DNA from 2 places in the Lysinibacillus sp. EB106-09-02-XG168 genome. Region 2 is predicted to be linked to the other one. Evidence: predicted binding sites of a transcription regulator. Region 2 holds the regulator's gene; the other holds the start of a gene.
What was found. Region 2 encodes CtsR, which represses protease genes until heat stress. Its sites were predicted from a motif close to ATGGTCAATAAAGGTCAAACA; they were not measured.

Region 1: a site for CtsR is predicted at 9,705-9,725, ahead of AC3WSO_RS04540 (ATP-dependent Clp protease ATP-binding subunit). Genes of this name have one in related genera too.

What each region holds. Positions count from the first base shown of each region.
Region 1 covers NZ_JBYTDN010000003.1:753,419-768,979, reverse strand. Annotated here, with positions in the region: gene mecA (adaptor protein MecA) at 1-62, opposite strand, end outside; gene spxA (transcriptional regulator SpxA) at 498-893, opposite strand; T-box leader at 1,679-1,911, shown strand; gene trpS (tryptophan--tRNA ligase) at 2,002-2,991, shown strand; gene AC3WSO_RS04560 (YuzI family membrane protein) at 3,080-3,307, opposite strand; gene fabF (beta-ketoacyl-ACP synthase II) at 3,857-5,098, opposite strand; gene AC3WSO_RS04550 (beta-ketoacyl-ACP synthase III) at 5,129-6,067, opposite strand; gene AC3WSO_RS04545 (YjzD family protein) at 7,273-7,467, shown strand; gene AC3WSO_RS04540 (ATP-dependent Clp protease ATP-binding subunit) at 7,515-9,641, opposite strand; gene AC3WSO_RS04535 (Crp/Fnr family transcriptional regulator) at 9,911-10,597, shown strand; gene AC3WSO_RS04530 (metal-sulfur cluster assembly factor) at 11,167-11,475, opposite strand; gene AC3WSO_RS04525 (prolyl oligopeptidase family serine peptidase) at 11,529-12,293, opposite strand; gene AC3WSO_RS04520 (Cof-type HAD-IIB family hydrolase) at 12,415-13,224, shown strand; gene AC3WSO_RS04515 (DegV family protein) at 13,579-14,436, shown strand; gene AC3WSO_RS04510 (alpha-amylase family glycosyl hydrolase) at 14,497-15,561, opposite strand, start outside.
Region 2 covers NZ_JBYTDN010000003.1:4,683,458-4,699,018, reverse strand. Annotated here, with positions in the region: gene AC3WSO_RS23840 (branched-chain amino acid ABC transporter permease) at 1-294, shown strand, start outside; gene AC3WSO_RS23835 (ABC transporter ATP-binding protein) at 294-1,073, shown strand; gene AC3WSO_RS23830 (ABC transporter ATP-binding protein) at 1,073-1,780, shown strand; gene AC3WSO_RS23825 (cupin domain-containing protein) at 1,989-2,489, shown strand; gene rluF (23S rRNA pseudouridine(2604) synthase RluF) at 2,634-3,335, opposite strand; gene adh (aldehyde dehydrogenase) at 3,658-5,178, shown strand; gene AC3WSO_RS23810 (DUF779 domain-containing protein) at 5,200-5,559, shown strand; gene AC3WSO_RS23805 (DUF4003 family protein) at 5,745-6,707, shown strand; partial or broken gene AC3WSO_RS23800 (aldehyde dehydrogenase family protein) at 6,723-7,061, shown strand; gene AC3WSO_RS23795 (acyl-CoA thioesterase) at 7,129-7,608, shown strand; gene AC3WSO_RS23790 (protoglobin domain-containing protein) at 7,657-8,967, opposite strand; gene AC3WSO_RS23785 (hypothetical protein) at 9,274-9,483, shown strand; gene corA (magnesium/cobalt transporter CorA) at 9,554-10,513, opposite strand; gene AC3WSO_RS23775 (class I SAM-dependent methyltransferase) at 10,578-11,261, opposite strand; gene AC3WSO_RS23770 (DUF4870 domain-containing protein) at 11,383-11,688, shown strand; gene AC3WSO_RS23765 (CtsR family transcriptional regulator) at 11,891-12,361, shown strand; gene AC3WSO_RS23760 (UvrB/UvrC motif-containing protein) at 12,376-12,924, shown strand; gene mcsB (protein-arginine kinase McsB) at 12,921-14,030, shown strand; gene AC3WSO_RS23750 (ATP-dependent Clp protease ATP-binding subunit) at 14,020-15,561, shown strand, end outside.

The DNA.
Region 1 (15,561 bases), 3.9 Mb from region 2:
TCTATATCATTGTACGTAATAAAGAGCTTGAGTGTATTTTCGTTTACACGTTCGATGTCCACTAGACCTCATCTCCCTTCACTGTCATTTGTCGAAAAACAGTTTGTTTCATTAGTATGCTATTATTCATTGTTTTTAACCTCATACCTCAATTTTGTTTTTCAACCTTTGACCACACTACAGTAAACCCATCGAGCAACCGAAATCAAAAAAATTTATGTCCACAGTTGTCTCTATTTATATTGTATGCTGTTCTGTCATAAAATGAAAAGGATATACACCGTTTCACAGAAGTTATTTGAATTATTGAAATTGTAGTAAACTATTAAGCTAAAATCAAGTTTAACATACTTTACCGAAATATATGACTTTTCCCTATTATTTATTATACTCTATATAGATGGATTTTCATAAGTAAAACACAAAAAAATAGATGTCACAATATGCTTGTTGCATATGTAACATCTAATACTTATTCTATGCAGAATACGGCAATATTAGTTCACCATACGCTGTGCTTCTTGTAGTTGATAAGCACGAACCTTACGAGGTAGGAAACGGCGAATTTCATCCTCGTTGTAGCCGACCTGTAAACGTTTCTCATCTAAAATAATGGGACGACGTAATAAACCTGGGTATTCTTGAATTAATTCATATAAACGTTGTAATGGCAAGCTTTCCACATCAACATTTAATTTCTGGAAAATTTTTGATCGAGTCGAAATAATTTCATCCGTACCATCTTCTGTCATACGCAAAATTTCTTTAATTTCACTAATACTTAATGGTTCAGAAAATATATTACGTTCTGTATATGGGATTTCATGCTCCTCTAACCATGCTTTAGCTTTTCGGCAAGACGTACAACTTGGTGATGTAAATAAAGTTACTATCATACTGACACATCCTTTCCTTTTAATCATTATCTATAAACTATTGTGTTAAATTAGAATTAATTTAATGTAAATATACATACCATTATACAGTACTCTGTGATGTTTGAATATAGTTCCAATAAAAAAAGAATAACCATTTGACATGAAATTTTCTGTTTTTTTACATAAACTTCAAAGTAGTTACTTCTTGAGGTGTGTAATGAACTACTACTAATATTCCCATTCGTAGAGCATTTTAAACATCCATCGCTTGATTGTTTTTGTTCTCATTTAAAAATTATAAACGAGAATACTGTCAATTCTGTGTGTACAAATATAGACGTATATTTACTAATATCGGTTGCATTTCCAAATAAATTGATTGTTACCATAACATGTGGTTGATTTCCATTCTGATTGGGGGCTTTGTTGCTGTCGCTTCGCTTTCGCACAGAGCAAAGCTTCCTGGAATCGGCCAGTCGTAACGAAGATCAACTTATGTATATGGAATGTGTTTTAACAAATGTCATCCACAAATTTTGCTGATGAAACACACTTTCATATAATTTACGATATCGCTAAATTGCTTTTCGCTTTTGACAGAAAATATTTATTGCTTCACTGAAATAAAAAAGCAGCAAAAGTAGCATATAACTTTTTGCCGAGAAAAAACACCGCCAAAAGTCTGACTTTACACACTTGCTTTTCACCGAGCCTTTATAATATAATTTTTTGCAATAAATCAATTATGTCTTTGGTGAATTCACCTCGCCATCTATGCAGATGGAAGACAGGTATTGAGCTAAAAAACGCTGACGAAGAGTAGTACATTTGCCTTTTACACGTTTAGAGAGTCTGTGGTTGCTGCAAACAGATCGTGTAAGCATTTGGAATGGACTTCCGAGTTAGCTTTGTGAACGTCTTATTTTCTTATTTAAGTCTATTAGCAAAGCTCGTCCCTTCACGTTACGAAGAAGAGTGGCCGTTTTAGGCAAGCTGGGTGGTACCGCGGATTCAAACATCATTCGTCCCTTCATTAGAAAACTAATGAGGACGCATGATGTTTTTTTATTTCGGCACTTATGTAAAAACGTCTAAGGGACTTAAATTCAAGGAGGAAATGACAATGACAACTATTTTTTCAGGCGTACAGCCAACAGGTATTGTTACTTTAGGGAACTATTTAGGAGCATTTAAGCAATTCCCTGCATTACAAGATGAAGGTGATGCTGTTTATTGTATCGTCGATCAACATGCCATTACCGTAGCACAAGATCCAAAAGAATTACGTCAAAATATTCGCAACCTAGCAGCAACGTATATTGCTACTGGCATCGACCCTAAAAAATCGACATTATTTATTCAATCAGAAGTACCAGCTCACGCACAAGCAGGCTGGATGTTACAATGTGTTGCATCGATTGGTGAGCTTGAACGTATGACACAATTTAAAGATAAATCGCACGGTAAGGAAAGCGTATCTGCCGCTCTTTTAACATATCCACCATTGATGGCAGCAGACATCCTTTTGTATAACACAAACATTGTTCCAGTTGGTGATGATCAGAAGCAGCATATTGAGCTTACTCGTGATCTAGCAGAGCGTTTTAACAAACGTTATGGTGATGTTTTAACGATTCCTGAAATTCAATTACCTAAAGCAGGAGCTCGTATCAAATCACTACAAGAACCTACAAAGAAAATGAGTAAATCTGATCCAAATACAAAAGCGACAATCAAGCTTTTAGATTCAGCGAAAGACATTGAGAAAAAAATTAAATCTGCTGTAACTGACTCTGATGGTATTGTGGCATTTGATGTGGAAAATAAACCTGGTGTTTCTAATTTACTAACAATCGAATCTGCCATTTCAGGCGTATCTATTGACGATCTTGTAAAAAAATACGAGGGCATTGGCTATGGTGGTTTCAAGCAAGGTGTTGCAGCAACGGTTATTGATCACCTGACACCAATTCAAGAGAAATTCTATCACTTGGTAGAATCATCAGAATTAGACATCATCTTAGATGAAGGTGCTGAAAAGGCAAATGCTATTGCTAGCGCTACATTAAAACGCATGGAAGAAGCAATGGGCCTTGGTCGTGCACGTCGCTAAGAAAATGCTTTAACGTGAAATGAAGAAGTGCTGTAGCTTTGTTGAAATTTATCGAAAGGGCTTGGCCAAAAAGAGAGTAATCTAAGTGTTACATCTTATCCTTGTTTATCGTTTTATCATAACCAAGATCAAGCACAACAGCACATAACACAAGGGCTGATCCAATTGCCACATAAAATGCTGTTGTCTGTGCCATAAATTTAAAAACAACTATCCAAGTATATCCGAGTGTCCGATAATTCAAATACAATATGAGATTCCCAACAGAGAGAATCAATAAGCCATAGCTCATTAAAAATAAAAAGAGTCGGAACAAGTTAGGGCATCCTTTCTATTTTTTCTTTATTATCATCTATTCATAAAACTATAAAAAAAGACGTCAGCCACTTAAATTAGGCTGACGTTTTTTAGGTTGATCATATTAAATAACGTAAGGTTCTTCTGCAAAACGAGGGGTTGATTTCCGTTCCGGCTAGGCGCTTCTGACGCTTCGCTTTCGCACAGATAAAACAATTGCCGCTGCCGCATCGCTTTCGCGCAGAGCATAGCTTCCTAGGGGCGTCCGATGAGCCGCTTGGGGCAACAGATGTTTTTTGCGCGAAAGCGTAGTGCTAATGTAGCGACAGCATAGGGTTTTGTTTGTGCGAAAGCGCAGCGACAGCAGGATGTTGGTCACGGTGGCGTTATCACAGGACGTGATGATTTTAGCCTCCGTTCCTCTATATCGCTAATCCCCAAGGAGTCGCCTAACCTCCACTCCAATCAATCACTTTACATAGCGTGTATCTTTTGACATGACAATCTTATTTTTAATAATAAAAAAAGTGGGGATGATGAAATCCCCACTGATTAAAGTTTTACTTTATTATTCCTCGATTTTTTTGAATAGTAGACTTGCGTTGTGTCCACCAAACCCAAGTGAGTTACTCATAGCATATTGAATATCTACTTTTCGGGCTTCATTTGGCACATAATCTAAATCACATTCTGGATCTGCGTCTGTTAAATTAATTGTCGGTGGTAAAATGCCTTCTTTAAGTGCTAGCGCTGTGAAAATAGCTTCAACACCACCAGCTGCACCTAATAAGTGACCTGTCATTGATTTTGTAGAACTCATTGCAAGCTTATAGGCATGTTCACCAAAAACAGTTTTTACTGCCTGTGTTTCAAATAAATCGTTATATGGTGTACTTGTTCCATGTGCGTTAATATAGTCAACTTGTGAAGCTTCTACACCGCCATCAGATAATGCTTGCATCATTGCACGAGAAGCACCTTCTCCTTCTGGAGCTGGAGCTGTAATATGATGGGCATCTCCTGTTGCACCATAGCCAAGAACTTCTGCGTAAATTTTTGCACCGCGTGCTTTTGCGTGCTCATACTCTTCCAAAATAACAATACCCGCACCTTCACCGATAATGAAACCATCGCGATTTTTATCGAATGGACGGCAAGCTTTTTCTGGATCAGTGTTTAAAGATAATGCAGTATTAGCGCAGAAACCTGCTACTGCCATCGTAACGATTGGCGACTCAGCACCACCCGAAATCATAACATCTGCATCGCCACGTTCAATTACTTTAAAAGCATCCCCAATAGAGTTTGTACCTGAAGCACAAGCAGTTACTGAACAAGAGTTAATGCCCTTTGCACCAAAGTGAATCGACACTTGGCCTGAAGCCATATCCGGAATCATCATCGGAATAAAGAATGGACTTACTCTTCTTGCGCCACGCTCTTGGAAAGTTAAAAATTGTTGTTCATATGTTTCCATACCGCCGATGCCAGAGCCAATCCAGACACCTGCACGTGGTGCTAGCTCTTCATCGATTGTTAATTGTGCATCTTCCATCGCCATGATAGATGCAGCTAAAGCATACTGTGTAAAGCGATCCATTTTACGAGCTTCTTTACGTTCGATATACTTTTCGATATTAAAATCCTTTACTTCAGCAGCAATTTTTGCTGCGAAAAGATCTTTATTTAAACGAGTTAATTCGCCAATACCCGATTTTCCAGCTTTAATGTTAGTCCATGTTTCTTCGATGCTATTTCCTAGTGGTGTAACTGCGCCAATTCCTGTAATTACTACTCGTCGTTTACTCATTGTATTACTCCCCTCAAGCATTTTTCGTTTTTATTTTCCCCATCTCATTGTAACGGCACCCCATGTTAGGCCACCGCCAAATCCAACAAGTACTACTAAATCATCATCTTTTATCTTACCTGCTTCAAGCTCATCTACCAACGAAATACCAATAGATGCTGCCGACGTATTCCCATATTTGTGAATCGTTTTTGACATTTTTTCCGGTGGTAGCTCTAGACGCTCACGCGCTGATTCCATAATTCGAATATTCGCCTGATGCGGCACTAAAAAATCTACGTCTTCTTTTGTTAAACCTGCTTTTTCTAAAACGTTCATTGCAGATTCACCCATTTGACGAACGGCAAATTTAAATACTTCACGACCATTCATAGCGATTGTGTCTTGCTGTGTTAAATACAAATTCTTACCACCTGTGCCGTCAGCTCCAAGCTCAAATGATAAAATACCTCTACCTTCTGATACTGGACCAATAATCGCTGCACTTGCACCGTCACCGAATAACACAGCCGTATTACGATCTTCCCAATCAAGTACTTTCGACAGCTTTTCAACACCTACTACTAAGACATATTTATAAGCATTTGATTCTACAAATTGCTTTGCTGTCACTAAACTATATATAAACCCTGCACAAGCAGCCGCTTGATCCATCGCAGCTGCATTAACTGCTCCAATCTGCTCCTGAACCATACATGCGACACTTGGAAAATTTTGATCTTGTGTTACTGTTGCTACAAGGATTAAGCCTATTTCCTCTGGTGAAATTCCCGCTTTTGCAATAGCCTCTTTTGCTGCAGCTACTGCTAAATCTGAAGTTTCCTGATCATCAGCAGCAAAATGACGTTGCTCAATCCCTGTGCGAGTTCGAATCCATTCATCCGAAGTATCCATTATTTTTTCTAAATCAAAATTCGTAACGACCTTCTCCGGAACGTATTTGGCAATTCCTAAAATACCAGCGTTCATTTAGCAACCCCTCTGCTTTCTTACTATCAATTATTAGTAACTGGTCATAATTATAACTCATAATGATGGAGAGGTGCAAGATGAATTAAATTTAACGTCCTCTTCACCATAACGGGGGTGATTTCTATTCCGACTTGGGGCGTCTGATAAGTTCTATTGCATCGGTTAGCCTCCACTCCAATCAACTTATATACATGGCATACAATTAAACAAATGTCATCTCCCACTTTTAGAGCTAATGCAAGAAAAAGCATATTTCGGGGGATAAGTGAGTATGAAAAATAATGGCGGTTAATAAAAAAAGCTGCAAATAAATTTGCAGCTTTGGCCTAACAATTATTATCAACAACGTAAAAGTTGATAACGCAAAAAGATGAAAGGTGGCTCTCGCATTAATCTGCGTACGTCCAATCTATTCTCTAATAGGTCGTTAAGGATCATGTTCTCTTTGGAACACTTAATGCTCTGAAGAAATCGCTTGATGAGTTGCAGTACAGAAGGTTTCAAACGACTTGTTGTACGTTTCTTTTTGTTAGGTTTGCTACCGTAGTTGTGTCAACGTAATCACTGATGCTTTAATCGTCTGGTGTTGCGGTGGTGTTTTTGGTTCAATAAACAACGTTGAGTAATACGCATCCGCAATGGTAATCAAGTAAATCACAAAAAGTAATCGTTTCATTCAATAGTTCAAAAATTCATTTCTCCCTTTTTTATCAATTCGAATTGTCTAGTTATAATACGAATGATCCGTAAAAAAGTTTCAAATTAAACATGACCAACGCAAAGATGCCCCCCATAAGCTACTTCGGAATGAAATAGCTTAGATCTAAAACATTTGTTGCCTTTTAACTTCTTTAATAATTCCTTTTAAAAATCCCCTCTCGAGACATATAAAAAGCGCCACACTTGAATTGCCTAAAATAACTCTTCAAACTCATACTGAAGAACAGGTGCAAGATGAATTAAATTAATGCTTTGACGGGGCTTGAAATCCTTCTAAACGCTACGACACTCAAGCATTTGTGACGTCTTTGAATTTCAGTGATGTATTGAAACTGCATTAAAAATAAAAAAAATGTTATTGTTGTGACAAATTCGCCATGTTTCACAGAAAAGATTCTTTTTTTTTCGATTTATGTTATGATATGATAATGAATATGTAGTAAAATTTTATGATATAAAAAAGTTCGGTTGAGGTGAAATTAATGCGATATATCGTAACATTCATATGGTCATTCCTACTAGTTTCAATGTTAAACTACGTAGTAGGCTCTGTACTTGGTGCAGAATTTGATATCGATACTGCTATTGTTACATCAGTTGTATTTACAATTCTTGTTTTCATTATCGGTGCAATTATTCCAAACGAGTCAACTCCAGAAGCTGCAGACAATCATTAATTCAACTAGAAAAACCTGTTTCGCTTAATGCGGAACAGGTTTTTTTGTTATTTTTCAACGACACATTGACCATCATACATTTTAATGTGTAATGTTTCTCCTGGTAATACTTCACCTCGAAGCAATTCTTTTGCAACCGCAGTCTCAATATATCGTTGCACGAAGCGTTTTAATGGTCTTGCACCGAACTGAGCATCTGCTCCTTGTTCTACAACCCAATCAACTACATTTTGTTCTACTTGTAAACTAATGTCTTGCTCTTCAACTCGTTTGACAAGCTGTTCGATATATTTCCATGCAATGGCTGTAAAATGCTCATCTGATAGTGCATGGAACATAATAATATCATCCATACGATTTAACAGCTCTGGTTTAAAATGTTGACGCAGTGCAGCCATCACTAAATCCTCAACAGCAACATCGTCTTCTTTTGCTTCCATTAAATAGCTTGAGCCAATGTTAGAAGTTAAAATGACCACTGTGTTTGTAAAGTTAACCATACGCCCCTGGCTATCAGTAATGCGACCATCATCTAGAATTTGTAGTAAAATATTTGCGACATCCGGATGGGCCTTTTCAATTTCATCTAATAATACAACTGAATACGGATTTCGGCGAACAGCTTCTGTTAATTGCCCACCTTCCTCATAGCCAACATAGCCTGGAGGTGCCCCTACAAGACGCGATACGCTATGTTTCTCCATATATTCACTCATATCAATGCGAATAAAATGATCCTCAGAATCAAACAATTGTGCCGCTAGCGCCTTCGCGAGCTCTGTTTTACCAACACCTGTTGGCCCTAGGAATAAAAAGCTACCAATTGGTCGATGCGGATCTTTGATTCCTGCTCGAGCACGCCATACCGCTTCTGTAACTAGCTGTACTGCATTATCTTGCCCGATTACACGCTCATGCAATGTATCTTTTAAACGCAATAATTTTTCACGCTCACCTTCTACTAATTTCGTCACTGGTATTCCTGTCCAGCGCGAAACAATTGATGCAATTTCATCAGCCGTTACCTCTTCACGTAAAATACGTGATTCCGCACCATTTTCTAATTGTTTTTCCATCTCTTGAATGTCCTTTTCAAGTGTAGGAATTTTTCCATGACGTAGTTCAGCTGCTTTATTTAAATCATATTTACTTTCTGCTTCATCTAAATCACGGCGGTATTTATCAAGTTTTTCACGTTTTTTCTGAATGCCATGTAACGCTTCTTTTTCGGTTTCCCATTGTTTACGCATGCCCTCAGAGGATTCTTTGAGCTTTGTTAATTCCTCACTGAGTTGCTCTAGACGTTTTTTACTCGCCTCGTCTTTTTCATTACGCAATGCTTGCTCCTCAATTTCGAGCTGCATAATACGGCGTGTAACTACATCCAATTCCTGTGGCATAGAATCAATTTCTGTTCGAATCATCGCACATGCTTCATCGATTAAATCGATCGCTTTATCTGGCAAGAAACGCTCTGTAATATAGCGATTGGAAAGCCCCGCTGCCGCTACGATCGCACGGTCATGAATACGTACCGCATGATGCAACTCAAAGCGCTCTTTCAAGCCTCGTAAAATGGAAACTGTATCTTCAATAGATGGCTCTCGTACAAGCACCTGCTGGAAACGACGCTCTAAAGCAGGATCTTTTTCAATATACATACGGTATTCATCTAATGTTGTAGCCCCGATACAATGTAGCTCACCTCGTGCAAGCATTGGTTTTAGCATATTCCCAGCGTCCATTGCACCATCCGTTTTACCTGCACCTACAATTGTATGAATTTCATCGATAAATAAAATGATGCGTCCCTCTGATTCTTTTACTTCTTTTAATACACCTTTTAAGCGCTCTTCAAATTGGCCACGATAACTAGCACCTGCTATTAAAGCACTCATATCCAACTCATACAGTACGCAATCCTTTAACCCCTCAGGAACATCGCCCTTTACTATACGTTGAGCTAACCCTTCTACAATAGCTGTTTTACCAACCCCAGGCTCCCCTATTAAGACAGGGTTATTTTTCGTTTTGCGTGTTAAAATACGAATGACATTACGAATTTCTTCGTCACGACCGATAACCGGATCCATTTTACCGTTTTTAACTTCTTCTATTAAATTACGTCCAAATTGTTCTAATGGCTTTTTGTCATTTGTTTGTTGAAATTGCATATTTAGCACTCCCTTTTAATAATGTTAAGCGGAATCCCGTTTGCCATTCTATTTTATAAGAAATGTTTGACCTTTTTTGACTAACTTTATTTTACAACACTCGACAAACCAGAGCAAAGAATCAGCCCTAAAATTTCTTCACTTATTACTGGAAAATTACGTTATAATAAAAGTGTATTTCTTAGATTTAGTAAATTACTCACCTAATTTTGTAATAATTAAACAATTTTTACGAAAAAAGAAAGAGATGTGTTGAAGATATGACTATTATGGATAATATACAAGAGAAATTTCACGATCTTTTTCAAAAACACGGTGTTTTTATTAAAGTGAATAAGGAAAGTAAAATCTTTTTAGAGGGCGAACGTGCGAAAGAAATTTATTATATAAAAACAGGAGCTATCTCGATTAGTCAGGAAACGGAGAATGGGAAGGAATTAACCATTCGTATTTGTGGTCCAGATAGCATCATTGGAGAAAGCTCATTATTTTGCAATTTTACGTATAATTCGATGACCGCTAAAGTACTAGAGCCCTCCAGTTTATATGTTCTTAGCCTTGATACATTAGAACTTTTACTAGTGGAACAGCCTATTTTAATGGTGGAGTATATGAAGTGGTTGCAAACAGAAAATTTAAAGCATCAAAGCCGTTTGCGTGATTTGATTTTAAATGGGAAAAAGGGTGCCTTATTTTCAACGCTTATCCGTCTTTCAAATACTTATGGGAAGCCGTTAGAAAATGACACTATTTATATTGACTTCCCGTTAACACATACAGAAATCGCTAATTTATGTGCGACGAGTCGAGAGATGATTAATCGCATGCTGAATGACTTAAAGAAGCACAATATTATATCTTTTGAAAAAGGTTATATAACCATTCACGATCTACAATTTTTAAAGGATGAAATCGCTTGTGAAAATTGCCCGTTACAAATATGTCGTATTGATTAATACACTTACATACGAAATCCCCGCCTATGAGTTATAACGGGGATTTTGTGTTCTATTATGTAAAAGAAATAATGTATGGCTCTTTTGCAAAGTGAGGGGTTGATTTCCGTTCCGGCTGGGCGCTTTCCTGGGGCGTCCGATGAGCCGCTTCACTCGCGATGCTCGCTCCAGGGTCTCATCTGTGACACTGATCCCCAAGGAGTCGCCCAGCCTCCACACCAATCAACCACATCACATAGCGTGAATCTTCTTGCTTATTACTAAAATTCATTGTAATAAAACAAAAAACTTTAGCAACAATGTTTGTCTGTGCGAAAATGTAATGCCAGCTTAGCAACATCAACAATTATTTTATGTAAGAGATTAAAGAGTCAGCAACACCAGATGTACAATAGCGTCTTATTAAAAGTTTATTCTGTTTAACTACGGTGAGTAGCTTCGAAAGGAAATCTCCCTAATTAAAGCATGCAACAGTCACAAAGATTTCTTTAACAGTTTTGTATTTCAAAACAGCAAAAATCCCCGCTTAGAGTTATAAGCAGGGATTTTTTATTGTGCAATAAGTTGAATTAGCGTACACCTAATGCCATTTTTGCATAGCGTGACATTCTATCTTTTGACCAAGGTGGATTCCATACAATATTTACATTTGTACTTTTTACCTCTGGAAGCTCACCTAATGCTGTATTCACTTGATCAACAATAACAGGTCCCATTGGGCAGCCCATAGACGTTAACGTCATTGTAACGGTTGCTGCACCCTCTTCATCTAACTCTACATCATATACTAAACCTAAGTTGACAATATCAATACCAAGCTCAGGGTCAATTACATTTTCTAATGCACCGAACATGCTGTCTTTCATATCTTGATCCATCTGTATTTCTCCTTTCGTCACAGTGTTAACTTAATCATAGCAGATGCATCTTATTATGCCAAATGCTGTGCAAGCCATTCAGTTGCTGCTAACATACCATCACGTGAAACAGCATGACCAGCTTTCTTATTCGCTAAAAATTTCAAGTTTTCTGGATTCGTTTCGTAATATTTACGTAAAGTTAAATAAAAATCATATGTTTCCTTGAAAGGTACAGTTTTATCTAACTCCCCATGCCAAAATAGGACAGGTCGTTCTGCAAATTTGTCTGGTGTTAGGCTCACATCATATTTAGCTAGAAGCTTATTCGTTTGTTGTACTTCTTCTTCGGACATTGGGAAATTCACACCGTTTTTAGCGAATTGCTGTAATTGATACTCCGCTAATTTAGTGAAACTTGGTGCACCCATACAAACTGCTGCTGTCTTGATCCAATCATAGCGCTTTAAACAGCCTGATGTGACAATACCACCCATTGATGTACCAGCAATGCCAATTTTATCATTCAGTAATAATTTTTTATTCTTTAATTCATTATATAATTGTTCCACTTCATGAATAGAATTTAAAACAATATCCCAAAAATGTAAGCTCAATTGCATCTCAGTCAGGCCTTCACTACGGTCGCCATGTAATTTTGCATCTGGCAATAGGACACGCACCCCTCTGCCTACTAATTGATATGCATAATGTAAGTTATGTTCTTTTGCACTCGTGAAACCATGTAAAAAAATTACTACCGGGGTTTCTTCATTCATATTTTCCGTATGTATATGTAATAAAGGAATATTTCCCCACAATTCTTTCTCAACAATCATCTTTGTCACTCCCAACATTTGTCTCATCTTTATGTTAGCAAACTTTTTTCACTGTGACAAAATTTTGACGAATGGTTTACAAAACGATACTATTCAAATTATAAGAAAGGGGCAATAAGCTATGAAACCGCATTTAATCGTTTTGGACTTAGATGGTACGTTATTAACGGACCAACAACAAATTTCAGCAAAAACTAAAAAAACATTATTGCAGGCAAAGGAGCAAGGCCATCAAGTTATGATTGCTACCGGCCGTCCTTATCGTGCGAGTGATCTTTATTATCACGAACTTGGCCTTACAACGCCCATCGTAAATTTTAATGGTGCTTACGTCCACCATCCTAAAAATGCTGCATGGCAGACTAAGCATACTCCTATTGATTTAAGCGTAGTACATGACGTCGTCAATTCCATCAATAGCTATGAATATGAAAATATTATAGCGGAGGTTAAAGACGATATTTATGTTCATACAGAGAACTCACGGATTTTAAATATATTTAATATGGGGAATCCTAAAATTACTCATGGGAATCTTTATACCCATTTACTTGATAACCCTACTAGTTTACTGATTCAAGCGAATGAAGTGAATTCAATGATTATTCGTGACCATTTACAGGCTGTCCATGCAGAAGTCATTGAACATCGTCGTTGGGGTGCCCCACTTCACATTATTGAAATTGTTCGCCGTGGCTTAAATAAAGCAGTAGGAATCGCTCATGTAGCACAGGATTTAGGTATCCCACGCGAGCGTATTATTGCATTCGGTGACGAGGACAATGATTTAGAAATGATTGAATATGCTGGTATCGGTGTAGCAATGGGCAATGGCATCCCTTCTTTAAAAAACATTGCCAACGAAATTACGACAACTAATAATGACGATGGCATCGCTAAAATGCTTATCGAGCGTTTGAAACTATCCTAGTAAATTAAAAACACCCTATTTTTGGATCATCACCATAAGTTGTGGATGTCATTCATTAAAATCTAAGCCATCTATAAAAGTTGCGCGAAGTACGCCCAGTCGGACGGAAATCAACCACACGTTATGGTGATGAGCCCATTTTTCACTTTAACTTTCGAGTTAACAATACACTGAGTTGCAATTATACTGAAACTCGATATGATAATATATCTATATAAAATTTTATTAGGAAGTAGTTTCGAGAAATATAGAGTGGAAATTGAAAACTCGACACGTGTTCACCTGTTATGTAGTATAGGTGTTTGTAAACTTCTCATATAGAGTTAAAAGAATATTAAATTAGGGGGACAAATAATGAAAATTTTTACTGATAGTGGCTGTGATCTACCAAAGTCTTACTACGAAGAAAACAATATTGAACTTCTTCCACTACGAGTGCAATTGAACAATAATGAATATGATGATGTCATTTCGATTGATTCCAAAGAAATTTACGACGCTATTCGTCAAGGTGCTCGCCCAAAAACATCCCAAGTATCACCAGAGCTATTTCTCAATCATTTCGAAAATCTAGCGAAAAATGAAGAAGAAGGAATCTATATTGCCTTTTCATCGGAATTATCAGGTACCTATAATACCGCTGTCATGATTCGCAATCAAGTACAGGAGCAATATCCATCCCTTAAATTAGCTATTATCGATTCTAAATGTGCTTCACTAGGTTTCGGCCTAGTAGTCGAAGAAGCCGTTCGCCTTCGAAATACAGGTGCTTCACTGGAAGAAATCGAAGCAAAAATTACAGCTCTTACCCCACAGATGGAGCACTTATTTACGGTGGAAGATTTAGATTACCTTGCTAAAGGTGGTCGTGTATCTAAGGCAAGCGCATTTCTTGGGGGGCTCCTAAGCATAAAACCCATCTTAAATGTAGAGGATGGTAAACTTGTACCGATTGAAAAATCACGCGGACGTAAAAAAGCCATCGCTCGCATGTTAGATTTAATGCAGGCGCGTGGTGAAAATTTCTCTGAAAAAGTTGTTGGTATTAGCCATAGTGATGATGTGGAATTTGCCAACGAAGTAAAGGCTTCTATCCAAGAAAGATTTTCACCAAAAGCTATTCAAGTAACAATGATTGGTTCAGCTATCGGCTCCCACGTAGGACCAGGTACAATTGCCATCTTCTTTACAAATAAAAGCTATCAAGCTTAACAAAAATCCCCCTCCGCACTGAAAAGTGTTGAGGGGATTTTTCATTTTATCCTACTAGGATTAGTTTAGAGCATCTTGCTCTTTACGTCGTACTTTACCTCGTCTAATAATAACAACTACAAATCCTATGAATATTAACCATACTAATCCTAGCGCTACCATATAAGGTACATTTAATCCTTCATCATTTCTAACTTGATAAATCTCTACCATTTCGCGATTTAAAATAACTGGATAAACGTCTTTTTCATTAATACGAACTTTTTCTTCATGTATAATACCGTTTAGCATTTTACCTTCACCAAGCTGAGCAGGTGTTAAATCAACGCGTTGTGTTTCACTAGTATTATTAACCATGATGACCCATTTCTCTTTATCGGACGTACGTGTAAATACAAGTAGGCCATTTTCATTTGTGAGAACTTCAAAATCACCGTCGCGTAATGTCTCAGATTTATTACGTAAAGATTGGACATTTTTAATATAATCGATTAATTCTGTATCAGTTTTAAAGTTATATATTTGGTGCGTAGCTGGCTTTTTTTCACCGTTCATTGCAATTTCTGTACCATATTGTACAACTGGAATTCCTGGCATCATAAATAAAGCACCCATCGCCATTTTCAAACGCGTTGGTGGGAACATATTTTCTGTTGCAGAATCAAATGTAAATCGATGCGTTTCTAACGAATCAATCATAATCTGAGTTGGTTTCTTACCTGTAAAAGGCTCCATCAACTTAGTAGAATCCATATCAACATTTTTAAAGATATTACGGTAAATATCAGCTGAAGCTTTAGAAAAGCTTGCATCAAAGTTTGCATCACTTTCTTCATTTGAAATGACATAGAGTGATTTTTTCGTATCCTTTAATGCTTTAATCACAGCATTGATAAACTCTGTATCAGCACCTGCAATATTTGTTAAACGCACCCCACCAACATCGTATGTAGAGACAAAGTCTGTTGCTGATTTAACAAGTGCGTCTTGTACGTCTTTGTTTGTTAAGTCCCACTGTACTTGTCCATTATTTGTTGAAGCAATCCAGTCCTTTTTCGCTGAATCTTTTGCCCACTCATGATTCGGACTTACATTGTTTAATGGGAAATCAACCATGATCGATAC
Region 2 (15,561 bases):
GCCATTTTTGCACATAACTTTTACATTATCCAACCGACAACTTTCGGGTTCTTAAAATCATTTGATATTTTAATCTTTGTAGTTCTTGGTGGCTTAGGGAGTCTTTCTGGATCTGTCATCGCAGCTATTTTCTTAACAGTAGTCTCAGCATATTTAGCAAACTTCCCAGAAACACGTATGATTATTTACAGTTTAGTATTAATAGTCGTAATGCTATATCGCCCAACAGGGTTAATGGGAACAAAAGAAGTTGCAGACTTATTTAAGCTTGGTAAAAAAGGAGGTACAAAATAATGGCTGGAAACCTTCTTATCAATGTTGAAAACATGGGTATTCAATTCGGTGGTTTAAAGGCGGTACAGGGCGTTAATATGTACCTGAATCAAGGGGAACTAGTAGGTCTTATAGGGCCCAATGGTGCTGGTAAAACAACTAGCTTTAACATGCTTACTGGTGTGTATATGCCAACGGAGGGCACGATTACATTTGACGGTATAAAGTTGAACGGGCTTGCACCATATCAAGTAACACAAAAAGGTATTAGCCGTACGTTCCAAAATATTCGTTTATTTAAGGAGCTATCTGTTTTAGATAATGTTAAGGTAGCGAACCATTCGCTTGCGAAGCATTCTATGTGGTCTTCCATTTTCCGCTTGCCGAATCATTTTAAAGGTGAGGCAGAAATGGAGCATCAATCTATTGAGTTTCTAAAAATCTTTGGTCTAGATGTTTATAAGGATGAGCTTGCGAAAAATTTACCTTATGGGATGCAGCGCCGATTAGAAATTGCTCGTGCCCTAGCTGCAAAACCTAAGCTACTTTTATTGGATGAGCCTGCAGCAGGGATGAACCCGCAGGAAACACAAGATTTAATGGAATTAATAGCATTTATTCGTAAAGAGTTTGGCTTAACCATTCTTCTAATTGAGCATGATATGAGCTTAGTTATGGGGATATGTGAACGTATATATGTGCTCGATCATGGTCAACTAATCGCAGATGGGACACCAGAAGAAATTCGCAACAATTCAAAAGTAATTGAAGCGTACCTTGGTGAGGAGGTTATCAGCTAATGCTAAAAGTACAAAATATAGATGTATTTTACGGTAATATTCAAGCATTAAAGGGCCTCTCTTTAGAAGTAAATGAGGGTGAAATCGTAACGTTAATCGGTGCAAACGGTGCTGGTAAAAGTACATTATTAAAAACATTGTCGGGCCTATTAAAACCAAAGGGTGGTATCATTGAATATGAAGGCTTCTCTATCGCAGGGAAGGCTGCACAGACAATAGTAAAATCAGGCATTTCACATGTTCCAGAGGGGCGTCGCGTTTTTGCCAATATGTCCGTTGAGGAAAACTTAGAGCTAGGCGCATATCTTCGCAACGATAAGGCTGGCATCAAAAAAGATATGGATCATGTGTTTGAACTATTCCCACGTCTTTCCGAACGTCGGAAACAACAATCAGGTACATTGTCCGGCGGTGAGCAGCAGATGCTAGCGATGGGGCGAGCATTAATGGCAAAACCGAAATTGTTATTAATGGATGAACCTTCAATGGGACTTGCGCCACTCATGGTAAAAAATATTTTTAATATTATTGAACAAGTCAACAAAGAGGGCACAACTGTATTGCTCGTTGAGCAAAATGCGAATATGGCATTATCAGTAGCGCATCGTGCGTACGTACTTGAAACGGGACGTATTGTATTATCAGGTACAGCAAAAGAGCTTCAAGAGAGTGACCAAGTAAAGGCCGCTTATTTAGGTGGTTTATAGAGGGAGAAGGCGTCTCAATTTCTGGGACGTCTTTTTTCGTATAAACGGAGGAGTGAGGCGACGGAAAGAAAGGCAATAGAGACGGATAGTACAATTAAAGTGACGGATAAATCAGTCAAAACGACGGATACCACTTATCAAAGTGACAAAAAAGCAGTAGCTTTCATCTTTTATTATTTGGTAATGTGGAAGAAAGGAGTGATGTTGTATGAAGTATTCAGCACAATATTTTGTTGAAAAATTAAATTTAGCAGAGCATCCGGAGGGAGGGTACTATATATCCTCGTTTCGGGCATCGGATGATATGGCTGTAAGAGATGTACAGAGACCGATTTATACGAGTATTTATTTCTTACTACGTTCACAGGATATATCGCATTTGCATCGGTTGAAATCGGACGAGCTTTGGTATTATCATGCTGGCAGCCCACTAACGGTCCATATGATTTTCCCGGATGGTACATATGAGGCGAAGAAGCTTGGATTAAATGTAGAAGCAGGAGAAGTACCGCAAATCGCAGTACCGAAAAATACTATATTTGGCTCATCCGTAGAGGATGCAAATACATTTAGTTTAGTAGGCTGTATGGTTGCACCCGGCTTTGACTTTGAAGACTTCGAATTATTTACTCAAGATGAGCTATTAGCTGACTATCCGCAGCACGAGGAAGTTATTCGAAAAATGGCTTACACGACAATTCAAGAATAGAAGAAAAGTAGCCGTCTCAAATCAGCTGGGACGGCACTTTTTGTCTACCACAAAATAGTCTCGGGATAATTAGCTTTAATTTCAATTTCATGTAACGCCTTTTTTGTAGTCATCGCAACTTCAATGAGCTGCGATTTAATGGCGTTATTTTGGTGTATATTTAAGTAGTCTGAATAGTTCTATTCGTTCTTTGTCTGTTAAATCGCGCCACTGTCCAACTTTTAAATTGCCAAGCTTTATATTCATAATACGAATGCGTTGTAGACGTTTAACGGAGTAGCCAAGCGCTGAACACATACGACGTATTTGACGGTTTAAGCCTTGCTCTAAAATGATTTTAAAGACTTTATCAGATATTTTTTCAACATGACAAGGCAGGGTTGTAGTATCTAAAATATCTACACCAGCGCCCATTTTCTTTATAAATTGCTCTGTAATAGGTTTATCGACTTGCACGATATATTCTTTTTCGTGATGGTTTTCTGCACGTAAAATCTTATTGACGATGTCCCCATCGTTAGTCAATAATAATAGCCCTTCTGACTCTTTATCTAGTCGTCCAATATGGAAAATACGAAGAGGGTGATTGACAAAATCAACGACATTTCCTTTTATATGACGTTCAGTTGTGCTTGTAATTCCTACTGGTTTGTTTAAGGCAATATAAACGAGCTGTTCTTCTTTTTTTACCTCTTTTCCATCAACGCAAACCATATCACCAGCCTCAACCTGACTGCCGACTGTAGCAAGCTCACCATTAATCGTAACTTTACCTTCTGCTATCCATTTATCTGCGCCTCGGCGAGATACAATGCCTGTTTCACTTAAATATTTATTAATCCGCATACTGTTCTCCTATACATTTATATTATTTTTAAGTATACATTATAGTTGGTCGAACCGTGAATCCTAGAAGCTTTTCTAGCAAATATAAGCCACTTTGCAAGCCTAATCACAAAGCCGATTCCAGAGGCTATTAGCCAAGGAATAATCGATTCAAAAATAGATTCCAGTATTAATTGAAAAAAATTTTAAAAAGTTGAAATTATTCTTCTCTTCTGACAATATATTGAGTAAGAGGGTATCTATGAAAATATCGTTATTTCGATGAAAATGGTGATTTTTGTAGATTATTTTCTCATTATTTTGTGTAAAGGGGAGAAGTAAAATGGTTTATGCATTTCCAAACACCGAAGGATCGGTAGTTCAATTCAAAGAGAACTATGAAAATTATATTGGTGGGGAATGGACGCCTCCAGTGAAAGGACAATACTTTGATAATGTTACACCTGTTACTGGACAAGTTTTTACACAATTAGCTCGTTCTACTGCTGAGGATATTGAACTTGCAGTTGATGCAGCACATGCCGCAAAAGAAGAATGGGGCAAAACATCTCCAACAGAACGTGCAAACATTTTACTTAAAATTGCGGACCGCATAGAGCAAAACTTAGAAAAGCTAGCCGTTGCCGAAACATGGGATAACGGAAAAGCGGTACGTGAGACATTAAATGCAGATATCCCTCTTGCGATTGATCATTTCCGTTATTTTGCGGGGGCTTTACGTGCACAAGAAGGCGCGGTAAGCCAAATCGATAATGATACAGTCGCTTATCATTTCCACGAGCCAATTGGGGTAGTAGGTCAAATTATCCCTTGGAATTTCCCGTTATTAATGGCCGTTTGGAAGCTAGCACCTGCACTTGCAGCTGGAAACTGTGTTGTGTTGAAACCTGCAGAGCAAACGCCAGCTTCGATAATGGTGTTCGTTGAATTAATAGAAGATTTATTACCATCAGGTGTACTTAATGTTGTGAATGGCTTTGGTTTAGAAGCAGGAAAACCATTAGCATCGAACCCACGGGTTGGCAAAATTGCCTTTACTGGTGAAACTACGACAGGTCGCTTAATTATGCAGTATGCTTCACAAAATCTTATTCCAGTTACATTAGAATTGGGCGGCAAGTCACCAAATATATTCTTTGAAGATATTATGGATGAAGACGATGCCTTTTTAGATAAAGCAGTTGAAGGCTTTGTATTATTCGCCCTAAATCAAGGTGAAGTATGTACATGTCCTTCTCGTGCAATAATTCAAGAGTCAATTTACGATAAATTTATGGAACGCGTCCTACAACGTGTTGAAGCGATTAAAGTTGGGAATCCACTTGATCCGAATACGATGATGGGAGCGCAGGCTTCGAGTGAGCAAATGGAAAAAATCCTTTCTTATTTAGATATTGGTAAGCAAGAAGGTGCAGAATGTCTAATTGGAGGAGAGAAAAATAATGTAGGAGCAGGTTTTGAAAATGGTTACTACATTAAGCCAACTGTCTTCAAAGGACATAATAAAATGCGTATTTTCCAAGAAGAAATCTTCGGGCCAGTTGTTGCCGTAACGACATTTAAAACAAAAGAGGAAGCATTAGAAATCGCAAATGACACACTATACGGTTTAGGTGCAGGTGTATGGACGCGTGATATGAATACGGCTTATCGCTTCGGTCGTGGTATTCAAGCTGGGCGTGTTTGGACAAACTGCTACCATGCTTATCCTGCACATGCAGCGTTCGGTGGCTATAAAATGTCGGGTGTTGGTCGTGAAAACCATAAGATGATGTTAGCGCATTATCAGCAAACGAAAAACTTATTAGTTAGCTACAGCGAAAACAAACTTGGCTTCTTCTAATTAGTAGGGAGGTGCATGAGCGTGGTCATGCGTGTTTTAGCAACTGAAGAAGCGCTAGCACTAATCGAATTATTGAAAGAAAAGCATGGGCCCATTATGTTTCATCAATCAGGTGGATGTTGTGATGGCTCCTCGCCAATGTGTTATCCAGAGGGAGACTTACTATTAGGTGACCAGGATGTTTGTCTTGGAGAGATTGGTGGTGCTTCCTTCTACATGCATAAAAATCAATATGATTATTGGAAGCATACACAAATAATCTTGGACGTTGTCGACGGTAGAGGTGGTTTGTTTTCACTGGAAGGCGTTGAAGGTAAGAGGTTTTTAACAAGATCAAGAGCTTTTTCCGCAGAGGAATTAAAAGAGTTAGGATTAATTTAAGTGGACCGAACAAGCGATTAAGCAAATTTCCTTTTAAGGACAGCGGCAAGAATATTGCCGCTTTTTTTTATGTTCATTCTTCTGGAAAAAGCGTATGGAAGGTTTTAATTTAAGCTAATTTTAAAAATACAGCTGAATCTTTTCGACAATATATTACGTAAATATGGAAAAGGAGTGTGTTAAACATGGACTTTGTTATGATTGAAAATCAGTTTACAAGTACGGTGGAGGATGTCTCAAAGGCTGTCGGTCGGACGGTTGATCGTAAAATTGTGTTGGCAATCGCTAGCAAATATGTGGCATCTGGAAAACCCTTTGATTCCGTTAAATATAAAAAAGTATTACAAGAAATGAAAAAGCAAACGTCATGGTCATCTCCGTTAAGAACGGCGGTAGGTTATAGTATTGCTGCGAATTTGATGGAGCAAGAGGATACAGAACGAGCGGTAAAAAATTTACTGACGAACGTTAGCATAATGAAAGAGGTAAAGTTCAGAAGCGGGAATTTTAGTTTTATAGGTGCACAGTTTTTAACGGAAGAGGAAAGTGAGAAACGCGCACATGCACAGGTAGCACGCGCATTATTTGATGCAATCCGCAAGCACCACCGATTTTTAACGTCGTACGATGATATTCCCTATACAGTATTGTTAAGTAGCCAGTCTGACGATGTTGAGCTACGTGCAGAAACGATGAATCGTTATTATAAAGAATTACGTACGTATAATTTTAATGCAGGTAATGAGCTTCAATGGCTATCACAAGTACTGACTTTCTTATCACCTCAATATGATAATAAGTTAGTGCCTAATGCTGTAACAGTCCGTGAAACACTAAAAAATCAAGATGTAAAAGTCAAGGCGATGCATTATCCATTACTGGGCTTTTTAGCAATCCTTGAAGTGAATCAAGCACAGCTTCAACAGATTGTTGATTTATATCATGAGTTAAAGGGTATGAAACTTTTAAAATGGCATCGTGAATTTGTGTTATTTATGGCCACACAAATTGCTATTTATGATATGGCGAAAGTACAACAATCCTTATCAATGTCAATCATGTCATCCATTGAATTGCTAATTCAAGCACAGCAGGCAGCAATGTTCGCAGCAGTAAGTGCAGCAGCTGTAGCAGCAAGTTCTTCGTGATAAAATAAAGAAGAAACGGATGTGACGGCAAATATGAAAGTTGTTTGTCAGGAAACATTCGCGCCAATCGTCTCAATTGTTTCATATGAAACATTAGACGACGCTATTCGACTATTAAATGAGTCGGACCTTGGCTTAAATGCTGGAATTTATACGAATGTTTTACAAGATGCATTATATGCAGCGGATGAATTACAGGCAGGTGCTGTTATGATTAATGATATTCCGACTTTTAGGGTTGATAATATGCCATATGGTGGTGTAAAAATGAGTGGCTATGGTCGTGAAGGAATTAAGTGGGCAATCGGAGAAATGACAGATATGAAATTAATTACGATGAAAAAATCGTTCTAGTTTGCATCAACTCTTGTTCTGCGATACGATGACGAAAGAACATTCATGAAGGGAAGTCGCAAGAATTATGTCAAACAACGCAATACCGATGAGCCAGTCACGTACTGTTCAAACTCGTCTCGTATTACCGCCAGATACAAATAATCACAACTCCATTTTTGGTGGAAGAGTGTTAGCGTATATTGATGAAATTGCTGCTATTACAGCAATGAAACATGCAAAAGGTCATGTAGTCACAGCTTCTATCGATTCGGTTGACTTTTTATCGCCAGCACATGTAGGGGCTATTTTAGAAATTGAAAGCATTGTTTCGTCAACTGGACGGTCTTCAATGGAAGTTTATGTTCGAGTTATTTCACGAAACATTGAAACTGGTGAGGAGAAATTAACGACGGAATCATTTGTAACGATGGTTGCAGTAGATGATGAAGGTAAACCTAAGCCAGTTCCGGCTATTTATCCTGAAACAGATGCAGAAAAACGCCTGTTTGAAACGGGACCAGCAAGACGCGAACATCGTAAACAAAAACGCGAGTTACCACATTAAAAATAAAAAGGGAAATTGACGTATGCTGTCAGTTTCCCTTTTTCGTGCTTACATTTGTAATTCATTTACTACGTTAATAAGTGAATCGGAAGAAGAAGAAACAAGCGTAGCGCCTTGTGACAGTTCAGTAATCAAATTAGAGATGGCTGAAATATCTCTAGATGTATTTACATACTGCTGCTGAATGCCAGAAACCGCATCGGCGATATCATTAAATGATTTAGATAAACTGTTTTGCGTATCTACACTATGTTGAATCTTTTGATCAACGTTAGTAACCGAAGTCGACATTGTTGTAATATTACTTTCTGTTTCTTTAATGAGATGAGAAACATTTTGTACCGCATTTTTTGTTTCTTCAGCAAGCTTACGAACTTCCTCTGCAACAACGGCGAAGCCTTTACCATGCTCACCTGCACGAGCTGCCTCGATAGAAGCATTCAGTGCTAATAAGTTTGTTTGATCGGCAATTCCTGTGACAAGTCCTACAATTTCCGATATTTTTTGAGAAGATGTGCGTAGCTGGTTCATCGTAACTTCGAGACTGTTTACACTTTGTAAAATTACTTGTATTAAATCATTTTGATCTTGCAACTGCTGCTGTCCACGTCTGGATTTTTCCTGTGTATCAGCAACGAAGGTTAAACCTTGCTTCGTAGCTACTGCGATATCATCTGTTTGAGAGGAAATGACTAATAAAGAAGCTGCCGTTTCTTCACTAATCTCATTGAGTTCCTCTGCCGTTTTTTGAATGGTAGTAACAAGTGCATGCTTTGTTTCACCTTCTACTGTACGAATGCGTTCCTCTTCTTTTTCATAGGCTTCAATTACAAGCTGCTGCTCGAAGTTAATGATTTTACAGAAGGCATTGATAGCACGAATTGCATCATGTTTTGATACATCTAACTCATTTGTAAAGCGTGTAAAGGTCGTTGTTAATGATTGGAATGAGGCGATATACCACTTCGATTGTAGACCAATTCGAACGTGAGTTTCGGCAATCGCCTTTCGTTCATTAATGTAAGAGTCATTAATACGACTTTCAAAAATATCACTCAAATGTTTATGTAAAGTAACTTTTAAACGCTCGATTTGTGATGTTCTGTTTATAATATTTAACAAATCTTGGCTCAAACTAATGGCTGCATAAAATTGATCCACCATTTCTGGTACTAAATCCTTAGCTAAAGGCTGTAGTTGTTTTATGATGGCTAAATCCTCAATAGTTAAATCTAAAAGTTGTAACTGTTTTTGAAGATTTGGATGGCTTGATACATCCAATTGAACATCGCTCTTATAATTTTCAGGCGCTAGTGTAATTGAGTAGCTAGAATCGTTCTTTTTTGTAAACCAACTCATCGTTGTTTGCTCCATTCCTTAGGTCCGTATTATGTATAGTATAGTAAACTAAATACCTATTAAATTACTTGGGTTGTTAATTTGCTGAATATATAGTATTTAATATATTCTACTATTTTTTGTGCTATATTTGGTTGAAATTTTAGTTTATTTCTATATTTTTTTTATCAGTTACAGATGATTGTCGATTAAAAGTCATGAAATAGACTACTAAAAAGGTAATAGGTAAATTGAATTTGAAATAGGAAACCTGTAAAATACGAACTGTTTAGCTTGAACGTAACGATAGTGTTGAGGAGGTATTATATGGAGAAGAAACGTTTCAAATTTGTCATTCCGGTTATGGTAATTGTAGCAATTGGGTCGGTTTACATGTTAAGAAACTACTATGCTGAAGTACCAGACTTAGATCAACTATTAATTACTATCTGTGCAACATTAGTATCTGGTGTACTTGCATACTTTTTATTTCCACAGCAAGGTGAAGATAAAGTTGATGATCGCGGTCCTTACTAACAGTGAAAGGCACCTTAGAAAAAATCTAAGGTGCCTTTAGCTTGTCGATAAATGAATAAATGGCTTACTTTTATGTTTTAAATAAATTGAACCAGCCTTTAAGTTTAAAGATTGCCAGCATGAATAATGCGATAAAAATCATAATTCCGAGTACGATAAAGTAGCTATACTTCCCATGTAGCTCGGGCATATGGTCAAAATTCATTCCATAAACACCTGCAATAAATGTTAGGGGAATAAAGATAGTTGAAACAATTGTTAAGGTCATCATAATACCATTCATGCGAGTAGAGCTCATCGCCATATAACTATCACGCATATCAGCAGTGAGCTCGCGGTTAGATTCGATCATTTCGGTGAGTTTTAGCAGATGGTCGTAAATATCTCCGAAATAAGCTCGTTCTGATTTATTAAGTGAAAATCGGTATGAGTTAAGGATGCGATATAATAAATCACGCATTGGTAAAATGGTGCGTCTTAAATCTAGCAAATCACTACGGAATTCAAATACAATTTTCATGGCGTTGGGGTTACTTTGATAGGTAAGCTCATCTTCAAGTGTATTTAAATGATCCTCAATTTTATAGACAAGTGGGAAATAGTTATCAACAATTTTATCGATTACCTGGTACGTTAAATATACTGTGCCACGTTCCCAATTCTTTGGCTGTTTTTCTAACATCATTTGTACTCGATCTATTTCCGGTGCTACATTTTTGTGGAACGTAACAATAAATTTATTAGAAACAAAAATATTTACTTCCTCAGCTGTTAATTCTTCGTTCATCCTTTGAATAACAAAGAAATGGAAATCATCATAAAAATCGAGCTTTGGCCGCTGTAAACGCATTAAACAATCTTCTATAGCGAGTGGATGGAAATGGAAAAATGAATCTAACAGTAGTTCTTCATCATCGGTCGGACAATTAAAATCGACCCAGTACCATTCAAATTCGTTTTTGTGTATCTCTTCAAGCGGAAAGTCCTTTATAAGTTTCTGATTTTTTGTAATGCCAATAGTGCGTATCACAGCATTCACCTCAATTCTTTTAATTCTATCCTAACAGGTGTATTGAACTTCACAAGAAAAAATTTTATACGCTTTCTTTATAACATATCCAACCACCAAATAAAGTAGTGGCAAAGAATCTAGATGGTTTTGTAAAGCCTGCTTGCTGTAATAGTGCTAATATGTCCTCTTCACACATAAATGAAAGAGAACGGATGGATTTCTCCATTTCCGCTACGTCTGATGGTAATAGCTTTGTATGCTGTAGCCAATAAGAACGCCATAAATCAAATTGTAGCTCGGTTTCTAAAGTACCTGGCTGCCCGTATTTTGAGACGAGCACAAATGGAGCCCCAGGCTTTAAATTATTTGCTATTTTTTTTAATGTTGCAAGCTTCTCTTGATCATCTTGTATAAAGTGAAGCACTAGTACACAGCTAGCCGCATCAAATTTTACTGAAGGTAGCTTAGTATCCAGTATAGTTCCTTGATATAAAGAAATATTATTAGGTAGAGACTTTAAACGTTCGCCAGCAATTTGTAGCATCGCTTCTGATGGATCTATACCAACAAATGACCAATGGGGTCTTTGCTCGGCGAACTGTAAAATTTCATTACCGCTTCCGGAGCCAACTACTAAAAATTCAGCGTTTTCAGGTAATGCAGATTGATAAAAGGTTTGTGTTAAACGTAGCATTGCATCGTAGCTAGGTAGCGTGCGACGAATACCTTTTTCGTATTCATTTGCAAGTGTGTTATTAAATTCCATCGAGTATCACATGCCTTTCAAAAATTTTTAAAAATCCAATTTTAAATTGAAACTTTTTAAGGTGTATTTCCGTAAAAAATAGTACATAAAATAAAAAAATTAAATGGAAGGGTTGATATAAATGGAAACTAAATGGTCTAAGGTAATCATACACGCAAGTGCATTTTTTGCGCCATGGTTAGTACCTATTATATTTTTCTTAATTAGTTCGGAGGAAGAGGTAAAGAGTATTTCTGTGCAAGCCTTGCTGTTCCAAGTAGTGATGATAGTTTTACTTACAATTTCGGGTATTTTTAGCTTCCTACTCATTGGTATACCGTTCTTAATTGTTTTTGGGATTATGTATTTTATCGCGCCAATTATCGGTATTGTGAAGGCTTTATCTGATGAGTCTTGGCGTTATCCAATTGTTGGTCGATGGGTATAATTTCTATAGACGCAAGTATATGCTAGTTGCATATGCTTGCGTTTTTTCTTTTGCCAATAAGGGTATCTTATAGCTAAAGCATTCGGCGGATTTTTTTCTGTGTGCGAAATAATTGCAATTATTTTCAAGCGTTTTGTATAATATACTCAAAGAAAGTCAAAGATAGTCAAAGTCAGTGTAGTAAGCGAGGTGTATTCCTAAAATGCGTAATATATCAGACATCATAGAAGGCTACTTAAAGCAAGTACTTGAATTAGGTGGAGAAGGGCATATTGAAATAAAACGTAGTGAAATTGCAGATAAATTTCAGTGCGTTCCCTCACAAATAAATTATGTAATTAATACAAGATTTACCGCCGAGCGAGGTTACCTTGTTGAAAGCAAACGTGGTGGTGGTGGATACATTCGAATTTTACGTGTCCGCGCGAATTCACAAATTGATCTAATCGATGATGTCCTCGGGCAAATTGCAGGTGGGGCATCGCAAATAATGGCAGAAGATTTAGTTTATCGACTAATTGATGAGCAGGTAATTTCAAGACGAGAAGCGAAAATAATATTAGCAGCAGTTGATCGCTCAACTATCGATTTGCAACTCCCGTTACGGGATCATATTCGAGCAAAAATTTTACGAGCGATGCTAACAACGATTAAATATGAACAGCAAAAATAAAAGAGGTGATGGAAATGATTTGCGAACATTGTAAGCAGCGTAATGCGACGGTTACTGTAACACAAGTTCAAAGTGGTCAAAAGGTGGAGCACCATTATTGTGACGTCTGCGCCTCGCAGTTCCATCCATTTCATGCTGAATTTAAGCAAGAGCCAGTATCTATTCAACAGCTATTATCCAATTGGTTTGGCTCACCTACATGGCAGCAACAAAAAGTGGGTGAAAAGCAGCAAGCACCACCACAACAGCAAACATGTCCACAATGTGGATTTACGTATAAACGGTTTTTAAAAGAAGGTAAATTTGGATGTCCTAGTTGCTATGACACCTTTAGTGAGCACTTACCGAAGCTCTTTAATCGTATACAGGCTGGACCTCAACATATAGGGAAAATGCCCGGCGCTCGAAGCAATGTTTATGTCATCAAAAAGCAAATTGAGGATATTCGTAAACGTATGAAGATTGCTGTAGATAAAGAACATTTTGAAGAGGCAGCGAAGCTTCGTGATGAAGTGAAGGAGCTTGAGAAACAGATACAATTTGAAGGTGGTGATGTGTCGTGATGATTGAATCGTTTTTAGAGCGTGCTACACCAACATGGATGAGTGTGGAGGACGATTATTCAGATATTGTCATTAGTACACGCATTCGCCTTGCTCGAAATTTAGATGGTTATCGTTTTCCATTAGCCTTTACAGAGGATGAAGCATTACATGTAGAACAGGCAGTTACACATGCGATAAAGGACAGTACAGAACTTCAAGGGAATTTTTCATATTTTGCTATTAAGGATTTAACGCCTTTACAACGTCAAATACTTGTAGAAAAACATTTAATTAGTCCTCAGCTTGCAAAAAAAGAGCAAGTTGGTTCCATGCTCTTATCGGATGACGAATCAATTAGCATTATGGTGAACGAAGAAGACCATTTACGCATTCAATGTATGACAGCGAGTTTTCAACTTCAAAAGGCATACGAGCAGGCCGATAAAATTGATCGTACCTTAGAGAAAGCTCTGCCTTATGCATTCCGAGATACATTTGGTTATTTAACAAGTTGCCCAACAAATATTGGTACTGGTTTACGAGCATCTGTCATGATGCATTTGCCAGCCCTTACACTTACGGGTCAGATGAATCAAATCATTAATGCAATGACACGGTTAGGAATGACGGTAAGAGGAATATATGGGGAGGGTAGTGAAAATATAGGTAATGTTTACCAAGTGTCAAATCAGATTACACTAGGAAAAACAGAGGATGACATTTTAGCGGACATCCAAAGTGTCGCTGAAAAAATAATTCAAAAAGAACGACATGCAAGAGGCAAGTTAATGGAAAAAGCAGAGCTTGCCCTAGAAGACCGTGTGTACCGTGCTTTAGGTACGTTAACATATGCTCGAGTTTTAACGAGTGAGGAAGCTGCTACCTGTCTATCCAATGTTCGTTTAGGAGTAGATTTACAGTTAATTGAAGGTATTAAAGCGACCAAATTAAACGAATGTGTAGTCAGTATGCAACCTGGTTTTTTACAGAATTATGCAGGGGACGTTTTGCCGCCTGCTGAGCGAGATCGCGTACGAGCTGAAATGCTTCGTGAGGCACTATCTCAAGAAAATATGAGTAAGCCTATTATTCGAGGAAAAGGAGAGGATTCATTTGATGTTTAATCGTTTTACACAACGCGCGCAAAAAGTATTACAGCTTGCACAAGAAGAGGCGATTCGTTGGAAGCACGAATCAATTGGAACAGAGCATATTTTATTAGGGCTTATCCGCGAAGGTGGCGGTATTGCTGCAAAAGCATTAGAAGCCATTGATATTAGCCCTCAAATGATTGAAGCGGGTATTGAAGAGCTTGTAGGGAAGGGTAAAGAGGATGTTGGCCCAATTGTCCACTACACACCTCGAGCTAAAAAAGTAATCGAGCTATCAGTCGATGAATCACGTAAATTAGGTCATTCCTATATTGGAACAGAGCATTTACTATTGGCGCTTATTCGTGAAGGTGAAGGGATAGCGGCTCGTGTATTAAATAATGCTGGTGTCGGATTGAATAAGGCTCGTCAGCAAGTGCTATTGTTATTAGGCAATAATGACAATGCTCAATCTGGTCAACAAGCTGCACAGGCTGCCAATACACCTACATTAGATAGCCTTGCGCGTGATTTAACACAAATTGCTCGTGAAGGTACTCTAGATCCTGTTATTGGTCGAAGCAAGGAGATTACACGTGTTATTGAGGTACTGTCTCGCCGTACAAAAAATAACCCTGTATTGATCGGTGAACCTGGTGTCGGTAAAACAGCTATCGCTGAAGGTTTAGCACAACAAATTATTAATAATGAAGTGCCAGAAATTCTTCGTGATAAACGTGTTATGACACTTGATATGGGGACGGTTGTTGCTGGAACAAAGTATCGCGGTGAATTTGAAGATCGCTTGAAAAAAGTAATGGATGAAATTCGCCAAGCTGGTAATGTCATTTTATTTATCGATGAATTGCACACATTAATCGGTGCTGGCGGTGCAGAAGGTGCCATCGATGCATCAAATATTTTAAAACCATCTTTAGCACGTGGTGAGCTTCAATGTATTGGTGCAACAACATTAGATGAGTATCGCAAATATATTGAGAAAGATGCGGCATTAGAGCGCCGTTTCCAACCAATTCAAGTTGATGAGCCAACTGTAGAAGAGGCGATTCAAATTATTCAAGGCTTACGTGATCGTTATGAAGCACATCACCGTGTGAAAATCACAGATGAAGCTATTGAAGCGGCAGCAAAAATGAGTGACCGATATATTTCTGATCGTTTCTTACCAGATAAGGCGATTGATTTGATTGATGAAGCGGGCTCTAAAGTACGCTTGCGTTCATTCGCGGTGCCACCAAACTTAAAAGCGCTTGAAGATAAGCTGGAAAATGTACGCTCTGAAAAGAATGCAGCTGTCTCTGGTCAAGAATTTGAAAAGGCAGCATCATTAAGAGATACAGAGCAAAAGCTAAAAGATGAAATTGAAACTACGAGAAAAAATTGGAAGGAAGAGCAAGGTAAAGCCGAATCAAAAGTTACAGTGGATGATGTAGCATCGGTAGTATCTATGTGGACTGGAATTCCAGTATCTAAAATTGCTTCCGAGGAATCTTCTAAGTTATTACAACTTGAAGAAGAGTTACACAAACGTGTTGTAGGTCAA